4 regions of the Pseudoalteromonas obscura genome follow, and region 2 is predicted to be linked to each of the others. Evidence: predicted binding sites of a transcription regulator. Region 2 holds the regulator's gene; each other region holds the start of a gene.
The links. The regulator sigma-54, encoded in region 2, starts transcription at its own class of promoters, with help from an activator protein. The targets are predictions, from matches to a motif close to GTTGGCACGNNNNTNGNNT.
Positions count from the first base shown of each region.

Region 1: a site for sigma-54 is predicted at 1,466-1,484, ahead of QNM18_RS06375 (FlgO family outer membrane protein). Genes of this name have one in related genera too.
Region 3: a site for sigma-54 is predicted at 1,543-1,561, ahead of QNM18_RS06355 (flagellar assembly protein T N-terminal domain-containing protein). Genes of this name have one in related genera too.
Region 4: a site for sigma-54 is predicted at 1,879-1,897, ahead of glnA (glutamate--ammonia ligase). Genes of this name have one in related genera too.

Region 1 is NZ_JASJUT010000002.1:490,926-494,082, reverse strand. Features, by position in the region: gene QNM18_RS06380 (carboxypeptidase-like regulatory domain-containing protein) at 1-1,394, shown strand, start outside; gene QNM18_RS06375 (FlgO family outer membrane protein) at 1,517-2,107, shown strand; gene QNM18_RS06370 (FlgO family outer membrane protein) at 2,119-2,775, shown strand; gene QNM18_RS06365 (FlgO family outer membrane protein) at 2,781-3,157, shown strand, end outside.
Region 2 is NZ_JASJUT010000011.1:95,449-98,605, reverse strand. Features, by position in the region: gene lptA (lipopolysaccharide transport periplasmic protein LptA) at 1-446, shown strand, start outside; gene lptB (LPS export ABC transporter ATP-binding protein) at 443-1,168, shown strand; gene QNM18_RS20950 (RNA polymerase factor sigma-54) at 1,210-2,721, shown strand; gene hpf (ribosome hibernation promoting factor) at 2,748-3,035, shown strand; gene ptsN (PTS IIA-like nitrogen regulatory protein PtsN) at 3,039-3,157, shown strand, end outside.
Region 3 is NZ_JASJUT010000002.1:487,508-490,664, reverse strand. Features, by position in the region: gene QNM18_RS06365 (FlgO family outer membrane protein) at 1-1, shown strand, start outside; tRNA gene QNM18_RS06360 (tRNA-Arg) at 195-269, shown strand; gene QNM18_RS06355 (flagellar assembly protein T N-terminal domain-containing protein) at 310-1,500, opposite strand; gene QNM18_RS06350 (LPP20 family lipoprotein) at 1,632-2,102, shown strand; gene flgN (flagellar export chaperone FlgN) at 2,161-2,589, opposite strand; gene flgM (flagellar biosynthesis anti-sigma factor FlgM) at 2,582-2,905, opposite strand; gene flgA (flagellar basal body P-ring formation chaperone FlgA) at 2,977-3,157, opposite strand, start outside.
Region 4 is NZ_JASJUT010000009.1:253,617-256,773, reverse strand. Features, by position in the region: gene QNM18_RS19400 (DUF4124 domain-containing protein) at 1-168, opposite strand, end outside; gene glnA (glutamate--ammonia ligase) at 413-1,819, opposite strand; gene QNM18_RS19390 (hypothetical protein) at 2,033-2,248, opposite strand; gene QNM18_RS19385 (ABC transporter permease) at 2,251-3,157, opposite strand, start outside.

The DNA of each region.
Region 1 (3,157 bases), on a different contig from region 2:
CGCTGCAACACACACAAGAGTTTGCTGTTCGGGCTGCAGGTACATTATACAGACATAACCATGTGCGGCTTAATTACCAAAACACACTTAACTGGCGTCGTGAACAAGCTGGAAGCGATTTATTAGGGTCCAGTTTACTTTCTGTGGCGACGCAGTTTGGCACTTTTAGTAACCAGTTGGATTACCACCAAACTAATTCGGCGTCAGACCACACACTGAAGGGGATCACGCGTTGGCAAGGACGAGTCCGAGGTACATATGGCCGGATTGGGCTGGGTTATCAGCTACACCCACAAAAACAGCTATCTGATTACCAAATACAGCTGAGCCGTATCCTAGACAGCCAGTTTGATGTTGAGCTGGACTACACTAAATCGTTGATTAATGAAGATTATGAAATCGGTGCAGGGGTAAATTGGCAACACGACAGATTTAGACTAACTGGGCGATTTAGCTATCTTCAAAACGATGACTGGCAAGTGGGGCTGACTGGACAATTTAGCTTGGGTTATCAAAGCTACAGCAATGAGTTTTTTATCACCGACAGGCGTCTTGCCAGTACTGGCTCGGTATTAGTAAAAGTCTTTTTAGATCAAAATAACAATGCGATATTTGATGGCAATGATAGGCTTTTGGAGGGCGTGAAAATACGATCAGTACAAGGTTTTTCCCAAGCGTTTACCGATACGAAAGGTGTTGCTTTGCTGGGAAACATGCCACTCAATAGGCAAACTGATATTGTGATGGATGAAGAATCACTGCCAGATCCATTTTATATTGCAGCACATGACGGTCGTTCGATCACGCCTCGTAAAGGATTTCTCGCTTATTTGGAATATCCCGTGGTGCATGCCGGTGAGCTCGAAGGCGTGGCCTATGAAAAAGATCTCAATGGACAAGAGCAGCCTTTGGCGTACGCTGATATTGAGTTAGTTGGCCGCAATCAAAAGGTGGTTGCGACGGTTAAATCAGCCTACGATGGTTACTACGTCTTCAGTAATATTCGACCCGGTCAATATGAGGCGAGGGTCAAAAAGCGTTCAACGGATAACTTTAGGCAGCACAATACGGTAGAAGTGGCGCTTTCAAATCACGGTGATGTACTGCTTGAAGTTGATTTGTTAGTAGAACAATTGCCCCATTACAAAGGCTATATTGCTAGAGGAGGGGAGTTCGACTCTTTGACAATATTACAGGCCTACGTGGCGATTGTGTTTAAACGGTCGAGGCATTTATTTTCGACAAAGCCTTTTTACGTACATGACAAAAAGCGAAAAAAATACTTACTTGGTTACAAGTTTGCTAAACAGTCACAGCAGGCGGCAAGAGCTTGCCTTAAGCTTAAGCAAAATCACATCACGTGTGAGGTTGAGCGTATTTCCGTTGCGCAATAAGCGTTAAGCAAATCCATGCAAGATACGACGTGATAAATCTTTGTGCGACTTTTATATTGTATAGAATCTGATTTGGTTCGATTTTTGCATTGAATACGTCAATAAACCAGAGGTATGTCATTATGCGATTTCTAATCTTGGTGCTTGTAAGCTTGCTTGCAGGATGTAGCACAAGCGCTTGGCTTGGCTCAAGTGCAAAACAAAGTCCAAAGCAAGCACCTCCCATGCGTAGCGTTCACAGCTATGTTGGAGAGTTAGCGACACAGCTAAGTCAGTATAGCAAGCCACTAAAACCTGGCGTTTCAGTCGCCGTCACCAGCTTTTTTAAAGATAATGGGCTCGGTGCCGATACGTTAAATAATCAAGGTGCTGGTTTGAGTAATCAAGTGCAAGAGAGTTTCATTACGTATTTAACGCAAATGGGCTTACAGGTTGTTGAATTTCGGATGCAAAAAGCAATCAATCTATCAGACAGTGCCGATAGTGTTTTGAGCCGAGATATAGAAAAGCTCAAAGATCGTCACAAATTTGACCTTATTTTGACGGGCAGTGTGAGTGAGAGTATTAATTCTTACACCATACACGCGAGGTTAATAGATATGGTCAATAGCAAGACAATGTCAGCCGCTTCAATTAGCTTGCCAAAAGAGACCTTGTGGGGAACAGAGCAAGTACAAATGCGAGATGGGTTACTTCATCGCGGCCAATATTAACGGAGAAAGATATGAAAAAGTATGCATTATCACTTTTATTGCCTGTGTTATTCGGCTGCTCGAGTACTGACAGTGATCGTCATAACAGCAAGGCAATGGTGGTGGATAAAAATGCTTTTGCTAGCTCTGAAAGCCAGTTTCAGGTACACCCTGGAGGAATGCATGGCATGACCGTGTCTCAGCAAATGGCTAGTCGAAATGTGACCCACTATGTACAAAATTTGATGCAAGACATGATTGGTAACTTGCGCTATGTGAACGACCGAACGCCAATCGCAGTAGCGACCTTTGTCTTTTTAGATGAAGATTACAACTATGGCTCGTTGCTAGGTAACCAGCTGTCAGAGAGCTTTGTTCATGAGCTGCATAACTTTGGTGTACCTGTTGTTGACTTTAAAACGACCGACTTTATGCGAGTTACCAAGCAAGGGGACTTTATATTTAGCCGTGACTTTTTAGAGTTATCAGATGAGCATACCTTTAACTACGTGCTGGCAGGAACTTTGGCAAACCATCAAGGTGGTGTGCTAGTCAACGCGCGAATTGTCGGCGTAAAAAGCAAAGCTGTCGTGGGGACTGCACAGGGGTTTTTGCCTCAGTCTGTTGTTAACGCGTTACGAGATGGTATTGGCCACGATGGCATTCGATTGGAAAGAGCAAGCAGGTAATGGCAATGAAACACAGCATAGCATTAGTTAGCTGCCTGGTAGCGCTGTTTGGCTGTGAGAGCAGTCAGCATTCGCAAATAGTGCCTAAAGGGCAGCAGTCGAAACAAGCACAGCAATCGTTGCAGCTTGCTCAGTTGGCCAATGACTTAAACACACCCTCAGAGGTCGAATACACTGATCCGGGCTTTGTCAGCTACTCCCATAATAAGCAGCTGGCCAATTATGCTGGACAAATTGCATTGGAGTTAACTGATTCCATGTCGGGGGTTTCTCCCAATGCAGTTGCAATTACGAGTTTTGTGAGTTTTGATAAAAGTTTGCGAAACAGCAACCAGCTGGGAAATCAGCTGGCTGAGTCGATGATCCACCAATTTCAAAAGTT
Region 2 (3,157 bases):
AGCAAGTCATTATCAGTTCAGGCAAGCAGCAAGCACAATTACAGACTAACATCGGCGTATTTGAAGAAAATGTCGAAATTATTCATGGCCAGAGAAAGATCTTTGCAGATCGCCTTGAAGTACATCGGCGAGAAGAGCTAGGCGAGAATAAACAATTGTTAGTTGCGACTGGCTCTCCCGCAATCTTTCAGGAACGACAAACTGATGGCTCACTCTTAAAAGCCAGCGCCAATGAAGTGCGCTATGATGTCGCAAATCGCCTGCTGACAATCAAGGGTAACGCAGAGATCAGCCAAGCAGGCCAAAAGATTTCCGCTCAAGAAATACTCTATGATATGGAAAAACAGCTGATCAGCGCACAAAAAGCCAATGACGAAGGTAAGCGCGTAAGAACAGTCTTACTCCCTGTTGACAAAAAACAAGATGGTAACAAGGAGCAACAGTGAGCACACTAAAAGCCACAGCACTCGCCAAAAGCTACAAAGGCAGACAAGTTGTTAAAAATGTCGAACTAAGTGTTGAAGCTGGGAGCATTGTGGGTTTGCTAGGGCCTAATGGCGCAGGTAAAACCACCACTTTTTATATGATTGTCGGTTTAGTGCCAAGTGACAAAGGCAGCATTCACATTGATCAGCAAGACATCACCCTACTGCCAATGCACAGCCGTGCACGTATGGGGATAGGCTATTTACCACAAGAGTCATCGATATTCAGAAAGTTGACGGTTTATCAAAATTTAATGGCTATTTTGGAAACTCGTAAAGACCTAAATAAAGCTCAGCGTGAAACGATATTAAACGAATTATTGGACGAATTTAATATTCAACATATTCGCTCTAGTTTAGGAATGGCGCTTTCCGGTGGAGAGCGTCGTCGAGTCGAAATTGCTCGCGCTTTAGCCGCAGATCCAAAATTTATTCTATTAGATGAGCCTTTTGCTGGCGTTGATCCCATTTCAGTGTTAGATATAAAGAAAATTATTGAGCATTTAAAAAACCGTGGAATCGGTGTGTTGATCACAGATCACAATGTGCGTGAAACATTGGATGTATGTGAAAAAGCCTATATTGTTTCCCATGGTGAATTAATTGCTTCAGGTAGTCCTGAACATGTTTTAGCGGATCAAACAGTCCGAGATGTCTACTTAGGCGAACAATTCAGGCTATAGTTAAGAATAAGCGTAACAACAGAAAGGATTGTTAGAGATACATGAGGCAATCGCTACAGCTGCGCATGGGGCAGCAATTAACAATGACACCACAACTGCAGCAGGCGATTCGCCTGCTGCAGTTGAGCACATTAGACCTCCAGCAAGAAATTCAAGAAGCGCTGGACAGCAATCCTTTATTGGAAGTAGAAGAAAACGAACAAGAGTCTTTTGACAACGGTCTAGATAAAACGCAAGAGCAATCACAGACAAGCGAAAAAGCGGAGTCCAGTTCTGAGGAGATCCCTGAGCCGCAGCTCAGTGATTATGAGCAAGACACTGACACAGCTCTAAATAAAGAGACACTCAGCGATGAGATGGCGATGGATGTTACTTGGGATGAATACATCAGTGCGGCACCGGTTAGTTCATCAGGACCTATGCCTGAGGATGAAAGTGTTTACCAAGGGCAAACAACAGAAAGCTTGCAAGAATATTTGATGTGGCAGCTTGAGCTCACGCCATTTAGCGCGACGGATAGACTGATCGCACTGTCAATTGTAGAGGGGGTCGATGATTCTGGCATTTTAACCGTATCGTGTGAAGACATTTTAGAAAGCTTGAATCTAGACAATGATCAAGATCCCGTCGAACTCGATGAAGTTGAAGCTGTATTAAAACGCATCCAACTCTTTGATCCAGTAGGCATCGCCGCTCGAAGCCTTCAGGAATGCTTAATCGTACAACTCAATCAATTTGCAGCAGACACCCCTTGGCTTGAACAAACCAAGTTAGTTATCGATGAACATATCGATCTATTAGCGAATCGTGATTATCGTACTATCATGAAGAAAACAAAGCTCAAAGAAGGTGAGCTAAAAGAAGTGATGACGTTGATCCACAGCTTAAACCCTAAGCCCGCGGCAAGTATAGTGCAAGAAGAAGCCGATTACGTGATCCCTGATGTCTCAGTGAAAAAGGTCAAGGGGCGTTGGGTTGTAGAGCTAAACCCTGACTCTATGCCTAAAATAAGAGTTAACGATCATTACGCTGCAATGTCTCGCTCTGTAAAATCAAGCAGTGACAGTCAATTTATTCGCTCTCATTTACAAGAAGCAAAGTGGTTTATTAAAAGCCTTGAAAGCAGAAATGAAACTTTATTGAAAGTTACTAATTGCATTGTGCAGCAACAACAGGCATTCTTTGAACATGGCCCTGAGGCAATGAGACCTATGGTACTCAATGATGTTGCTGAAATGGTTGACATGCACGAGTCGACAATATCTCGAGTAACAACGCAAAAATACATGCACACGCCTCGTGGCATTTACGAATTGAAATACTTCTTCTCGAGCCACGTTAGTACCGAGAATGGTGGTGAATGCTCTTCCACAGCAATCCGAGCACTCATCAAAAAGCTAATTGCAGCTGAAAACTCAGCTAAACCTTTGAGTGATAGCAAAATTGCAGATGTATTAGCTGATCAAGGTATTAAGGTGGCAAGACGTACTATTGCCAAATACCGAGAGTCTTTGGCTATTCCACCGTCTAATCAACGTAAGAGCTTGATTTAGGCGTAACAAAAGAAGGAAAAATGCTTATGCAACTAAATTTAACTGGTCGCCATGTAGAAATTACCGATTCATTAAGAGACTACGTAACGAGTAAGTTTGCGAAGCTAGAAAGGCATTTTGATCACATCAACAACGTACATGTAATCTTAGATGTCGAAAAACTCATACAAAAAGCAGAAGCCACATTGCATGTCAACGGAGGTGAATTGTTCGCTTCTACAGAACATAAAGATATGTATGCAGCAATTGATGGTTTGATTGATAAGCTAGACCGACAAGTGATTAAACATAAAGAGAAGCTAACTCGACACTAAATCATGAAACTTAGCACACTCATTTCCGAGGACTGTAGCAAAGCTGCGGTCCTTTTTAATAGTAAGAAAAGAATACTTCAATATATTAGTGAGTTGGCGCAGCAAAAAATTCCAAGTGCCAA
Region 3 (3,157 bases), on a different contig from region 2:
ACCTGCTAGGCTTGGCAGCTGTAAGTAGTCAAGCCATGGCTCCAAAACTAGCTCATTTCTAACTCTATACCTTAATTGCGTATTTAGGTTTCTGTTTTTGCGTACTATTTTCAAAATATACTTGTCATTTAGGGTTTAGCGCTGTTATAAATATAACCGCACAAACAAGAGTTTACCCTCTGATGTGATAGCGTGTCCCCGTAGTTTAATGGATAAAACGGGGCCCTCCTAAGGCTTTGATGTAGGTTCGATTCCTACCGGGGACGCCAGCTGAATAATTTGAGTTTAAAAGGCTCCAGAGAAGCCAGGTTATAGTGCAAAGTCTTCACTGGGGGCGATGATAAGTTCGACAATATCGTTTATTTGGATATTGTTCATTGGTCTGCTGTTTATATTTTTTGCGATGGCATTTTGGGCATTAACTTGTGTTACTTTGACACGATTAATTGTTTGAATGCTGCGCGTAAAAAACTGGTTTCTCTCACCTGCAACGTCACTGCGGTGTGCGATACTCAAAATCTGTCCTTCTTTTAGCCCATGAGCACTGCCTAAGTTAATTACAACCTGATCTTGATCTTTGTGAAGGATCCTACCTTTTGTTGGCAGACATGAAAAAGCTTGGTTTAGATCTTGGGCAAGGCTATTAAAAACACCTTGTATACGTTTGCCATAGTCAGTATGCCAAAAGGTGTCGCTATATACGTCGATGATCTTGGTTTTTTCATAGGGCCACACACCTGTTACGCTATAGTGTTGTTGCCATACTTTATCTTTGCTGATTGCGTCGAAAGCGGCAAAATCTATTTTGAAACTTCTCACGTATTCGTCATCTTGCCAAAAAGCATAATCACTGTTTAATTGTTGTGTACTGGCGAGGTCTGTTATTTGGCTGAGCAATACATATTGGCTATTGCTTGAGGCTGTGAGGCTCTCAATAAGCTGAGCGTCGTAATCAAAATTTTGTGAAAAGAACGCACGTACATTAATGCTCTTATCTATAAATGGGATAGGCTTGACCGACATATTGCGTTGCATCAATGTGTGATACATGCGTTCACTGGTCGATTTATGTATGTCAAAAATTTGACCAAGTCTGGCTTGATGAGGTTGCATCAGCTGGCTTTGGGTTATCGTGATCTGTTTATTAAACGACTCTTCAGGGCACTGCTGTTGTTTAGGGAAGATATCTAAGTGAAGAGTTACACTCATAACACCATCTTTAGTGTTTTCTGATACTAGATTGATCTCTTGGATTTCACCGTGGCTTTTAATTTTTATATGATCTTGTGCAAGCACGCCATCTGCGAGCGTTTGAATGCTTGATACAGTGGCACCAGAAAAAATCAGCGCTTGTGTTATGGCATCTTGCACAGCTTCTTGCCTTGCCGCTGCTCTGTCAGTTGTGTATGCATTTGCATACCCTGTTACTTCAAACCATTCTGCTTGAGCACTAAAGCTTAGTAAACAGGCTACAAGAGCTGTACTACTTACTTTTTTCATCGTTCAATACCATATCAAAATTTTGACTTCTATTTCATAGTTCAGCAAATCCTATGCCAATAGCATTGGCGCAATTTGTGCATGCCATATTAACACAAAGGCAATTTGGCATGATTAGGAGTCGGTAACATATGCGAAAGTTATTTAAAATTAGCAAAATTTTAGCCATAGGTGTAGTGGTAGGTCTTGCTGGCTGCAGCTCAATTATCGACAAACATGTAGAATATAGTTACGTTCAACCAGATAGCTACCCGGTTTTAAAAGCGATAGGGTACGCGCCTTTGGACGCACAGCCAGGGGCGAGCGATAGTGAAAAAATGCTTATGGCAATTAAAGTATCTAAACTGGAAGCGTATCGAGAGCTAGCCGAGCAGGTTTACGGCCACCAGCTTAATGCCACGACTACCGTGCGGGGCGTCGTTGCACAAAATGATGGGTTGCGCAGCCAAGTTCAGGGGGTGATCCGAGGTGCCCGAGTACTTAAGTCATATGCGGTGGGTGATATTTATACCACTGAGTTGGAGCTCGATATGAAAACCGTATATGACCTTTATATTGGTCAAGTAAAACCGAAAAAGATTCAAAGAGTCACGTACTACTAGCCATTTCTAACAAAAAAAGCACTGTCGACACAGTGCTTTTTTTGTCGCTAAGATTAACTTAAGCTTTGAGGTTTTTGACGATTTCGCCTACGTTTTCAACCACATTTCCTTCTTCTGTGTAAGTGGTCGACATTGGCCTGCCAATCAATATCTCTTTTAATTCACGCACTGTCATATGTGCTAAATGAGCTGCTTTGGCATTCACCTCATTTTGGTTTTTGCATTTGATTAGCAATAAATTGATTTGCTCCGTTAAGGGCGCCACATCTGGATCTTGAAACAACTCTTTCGGGTAAGTTGATAAACTTTTATCAGTCTTCTGTATTGTATTTAAGAAGGTAATTTTTTGCCGCGCGATATCTTTTAAGCCATCGCCGTTTCTAGAACTGAGCGCGGTTAGTTCATCGTCTAGAAGCTGGGTCAAAGCTTCTAGTGATGTAATTTGTGCCGTAAGTTGCTGTATACACAGCTCAATATCTTTATCCATATAAATCGAATTCAAATGCCGCTATATTTTTGGCAAGTTTCTCAGCGTCAACCTGATACTTGCCTTCTGAAATGGCTTTTTTAAGCTCTTCTACTTTCTTACTATCAAATGCTGGAGTTTGTTGTGCTTTGTCTTGCAAGCCTTTTAATTGCTGTGCCTGTGGCGTCAAGCTAACCGAATCTGAGGCCGCTTTTTGTTGAGCAGCAGGCTTTGTTGCCGTATTACTTGCATCATTTCTTTGCAATTCAGCACGTTGTTGCTTAATATTATTAGCAACATTGTTTGGCTGATTTTGACCGTTAATGTTATTAACCATGACATTGACCCATATAAATAGTTGTTTCAGTCTTTTTATCGACCATTCCACTACTAACTTTAGCAAAAATTTTAAATATTGACCGCAACTGAATCAACATCTTTTACGCGTGCTCGGATGGTTTTCCCTGATTTTACATTTTTTACACGAATTTGCTCGCCGAGATTGCCATCTTGCAGGGCGATCCCCTGAGTTTTGATAGCAAAGTGCCCATTGCCTGCCACTATTATGACAGAGTCTCCTTTACAAACC
Region 4 (3,157 bases), on a different contig from region 2:
TGGCATCGTTAAGAAGTGCGTATTAATTTTGACTTCCGCTGCACCTTTTCTTGGTGTGTCTGAGTAAACCCAGTTACCATTTTCATCTTTCCAGCGATACACCTTTTTATCAGCATAGGCAGTATGGCTCGCTAGACATAATATTATTACTAACCACAGTCGACTCACCACAACCTCACCCTAAAAATTGAACAGTGTTAAAGCACATTATCATTGTCTCATTCTCAACATTGTGCAAGCGCTAATACTCACTGTTTAACTGTAGAGGTTTTACCGCGATTTTGCCATAAAAAAGCCCGCTATTGCGGGCTTGAGAACACATATGATTTAAGCGCGCATTTACACTATAAAATGCAGCGAACAATGCGCATAGGTAACGAGTTACCTCTGTTCACTGCGAGCATATTTTTCGTTATACGCTGTAGTACATTTCAAACTCAACAGGGTGAGTTGTCATGTTCAGTTTTTCAACTTCTTGAGACTTAAGTGCAATGTATGCATCAATTAAGTCATCAGTGAATACACCGCCTTGAGTTAAGAACTCACGGTCAGCGTCAAGAGATGCCAACGCCTCTTCAAGAGATGCGGCAACAGTTGGGATTTCTGCTGCTTCTTCAGCTGGTAGATCGTAAAGATCTTTGTCCATTGCATCGCCAGGGTGGATTTTGTTTTTGATTCCGTCAAGGCCAGCCATAAGCATTGCAGAAAACGCAAGGTATGGGTTAGCTGTTGGGTCAGGGAAGCGTACTTCGATACGACGTGCTTTCTCTGAAGGTACAACCGGAATACGGATTGACGCTGAACGGTTACGTGCAGAGTATGCAAGCATTACTGGCGCTTCAAATCCTGGTACTAGACGCTTGTATGAGTTAGTTGAAGCATTTGCAAACGCGTTGATTGCTTTAGCGTGCTTGATAATACCACCAATGTAGTAAAGTGCATCTTCAGATAGGCCGCCATATTTGTCACCTGCGAAGATGTTTTGACCATCTTTACCTAGTGACTGGTGACAGTGCATACCAGAACCGTTGTCACCTACCACTGGTTTAGGCATAAATGTTGCTGTTTTGCCGTAGTGGTGTGCCATGTTGTGGATAACGTACTTCATCTCTTGGATTTCGTCCGCTTTGATAACCATGGTATTGAAGCGTGTAGCGATTTCGTTTTGACCCGCTGTTGCTACTTCATGGTGGTGTGCTTCGACAACTTGACCAAACTCTTCAAGTACTAGACAAGTTGCACTTCTCCAGTCTTGTGAAGAGTCTACTGGTGCAACTGGGAAATAACCACCTTTAACGCCTGGGCGGTGACCAGTGTTGCCTTCTTCGTAGCTCTTGTCAGAGTTCCAAGATGCTTCTTCTGAATCGATTGAGTACATAGAGCCTGACATGTCAGTTTTGTATTTAACATCGTCGAATAAGAAGAACTCAGGTTCTGGGCCAAATAGTACAGTGTCAGCGATACCAGTAGAGCGCATGTAGTCTTCAGCGCGCTTAGCGACTGAACGTGGGTCACGCTCATAGCCTTGCATTGTTGCAGGTTCTAATACGTCACAACGTACGATCATAGTTGTTTCTTCAGCAAATGGGTCAAGCTTAACTGTGCTTGCATCTGGCATTAATACCATGTCAGATTCGTTAATGCCTTTCCAACCAGCAATTGATGAACCGTCGAACATTTTACCGTCTTCAAAGAAGTCTTCATCGGCTTGGTGATGAGGGATTGAAACGTGTTGCTCTTTACCTTTTGTGTCCGTGAAACGTAAATCTACAAACTTAACTTCATTCTCTTTAATAAAATCTAAAACCGATTGTGACATGTGTCCTCCGACTCGTGGGTTATTTTTTGCTGCAATAATTTGCTTAACTGCGCTTCTCCAAGCGTGATCTGTGCCAAAATTTCAAGCGTTTGAAAAATATGGGTTAATTGTTTTCGTGATAATAAATAACTGAAAATTGAACTAAATGGGTGCACCAATTAAGTACGGTTTGCACTATTTTGGTGCGTTTGCTGTGGCTGGTTGTGCCATTGGCTATTCCAGCCACTCCAATACTTTGAGTGTATGCAAAAATACATGACTAATACATGTTGGCTGAGCAGCAGAGTCATATTCACAAATGATGTGTAGCATATCTATGTGACTTATTATCAGTACAAATAAACCAGCCGCCACGACAAGCCAAAAGTAACGTCTCAGGAAGGAAATTATCGTAACGCCATACTTTGGCTGGCGGCTGGTTTGAATCATAGTTAGGCACCTTTTAGTGCATATTGCGCTGGTTGGCGAATGATTGTCCAAGTAGATAGCAGGGTGATACCTATGACTAGACTTGCTATTAGGGCGACTGGGATAAACCAACTCCACACATTCATCATTTGCATGATGGGCGTAGACGCAGCACTAACGTATCCGATAAGTAATGCGCAGGTGGCCGTAGCGGCTGCGATTAAAAATGGCTGCATATTTTCTATCAGTACCAGCTTGAAAATTGCTACAGGGGTTGCGCCAATTGACATTCTAATACCTAGCTCATAGCGTCTTAATGCAATGGCATAACGAAATACGCCGTAAATACCAATACCTGCTAATATCACCGCGACCACTGAAAGCACAATAGTAAAAATACTGGCAACGCGCTGTGATTTAAGGTGCGAGGACAAAATTTGCTCTGTGGTTTGTAAGTCATAAACGCGTATTTGTGAATGTACTTCCGCCAGCAAATCATTAATGCCTTGTCGAGTGAGTTGCACGTTGGGTTTTGTTTCGACCACAATAGTTGGGTACCCGGTATTCACTCGAGGGCGGTATATACGTGAGATCGGTGGTTGGTTGGGCAGGTTCAAGTTACCTACGATACCTACTACCGTGATAGGGTCGCTTGAGTTTCGTGCATACAATTTGGCGCCAATAGGCTCTTGCCCTGAGGCTTTAATCACATCTGCCATATATTCATTGATGATCACCACAGGTGCTCTATCTCTGGCTTCAGCATCAGTAAAGTGCCGCCCTTGAGCCAAGGTCAATCCGAATGTTTCAAAATAAACGCGTGTACCCCAAACGAGTTTGTGTGTCACGATAGGCTTATCCATACCGGGCTCTAATTGTGAGTGATATGAAGCAAATTGCTCTAGCCAATAGGCGATAGGCGGATAGCCG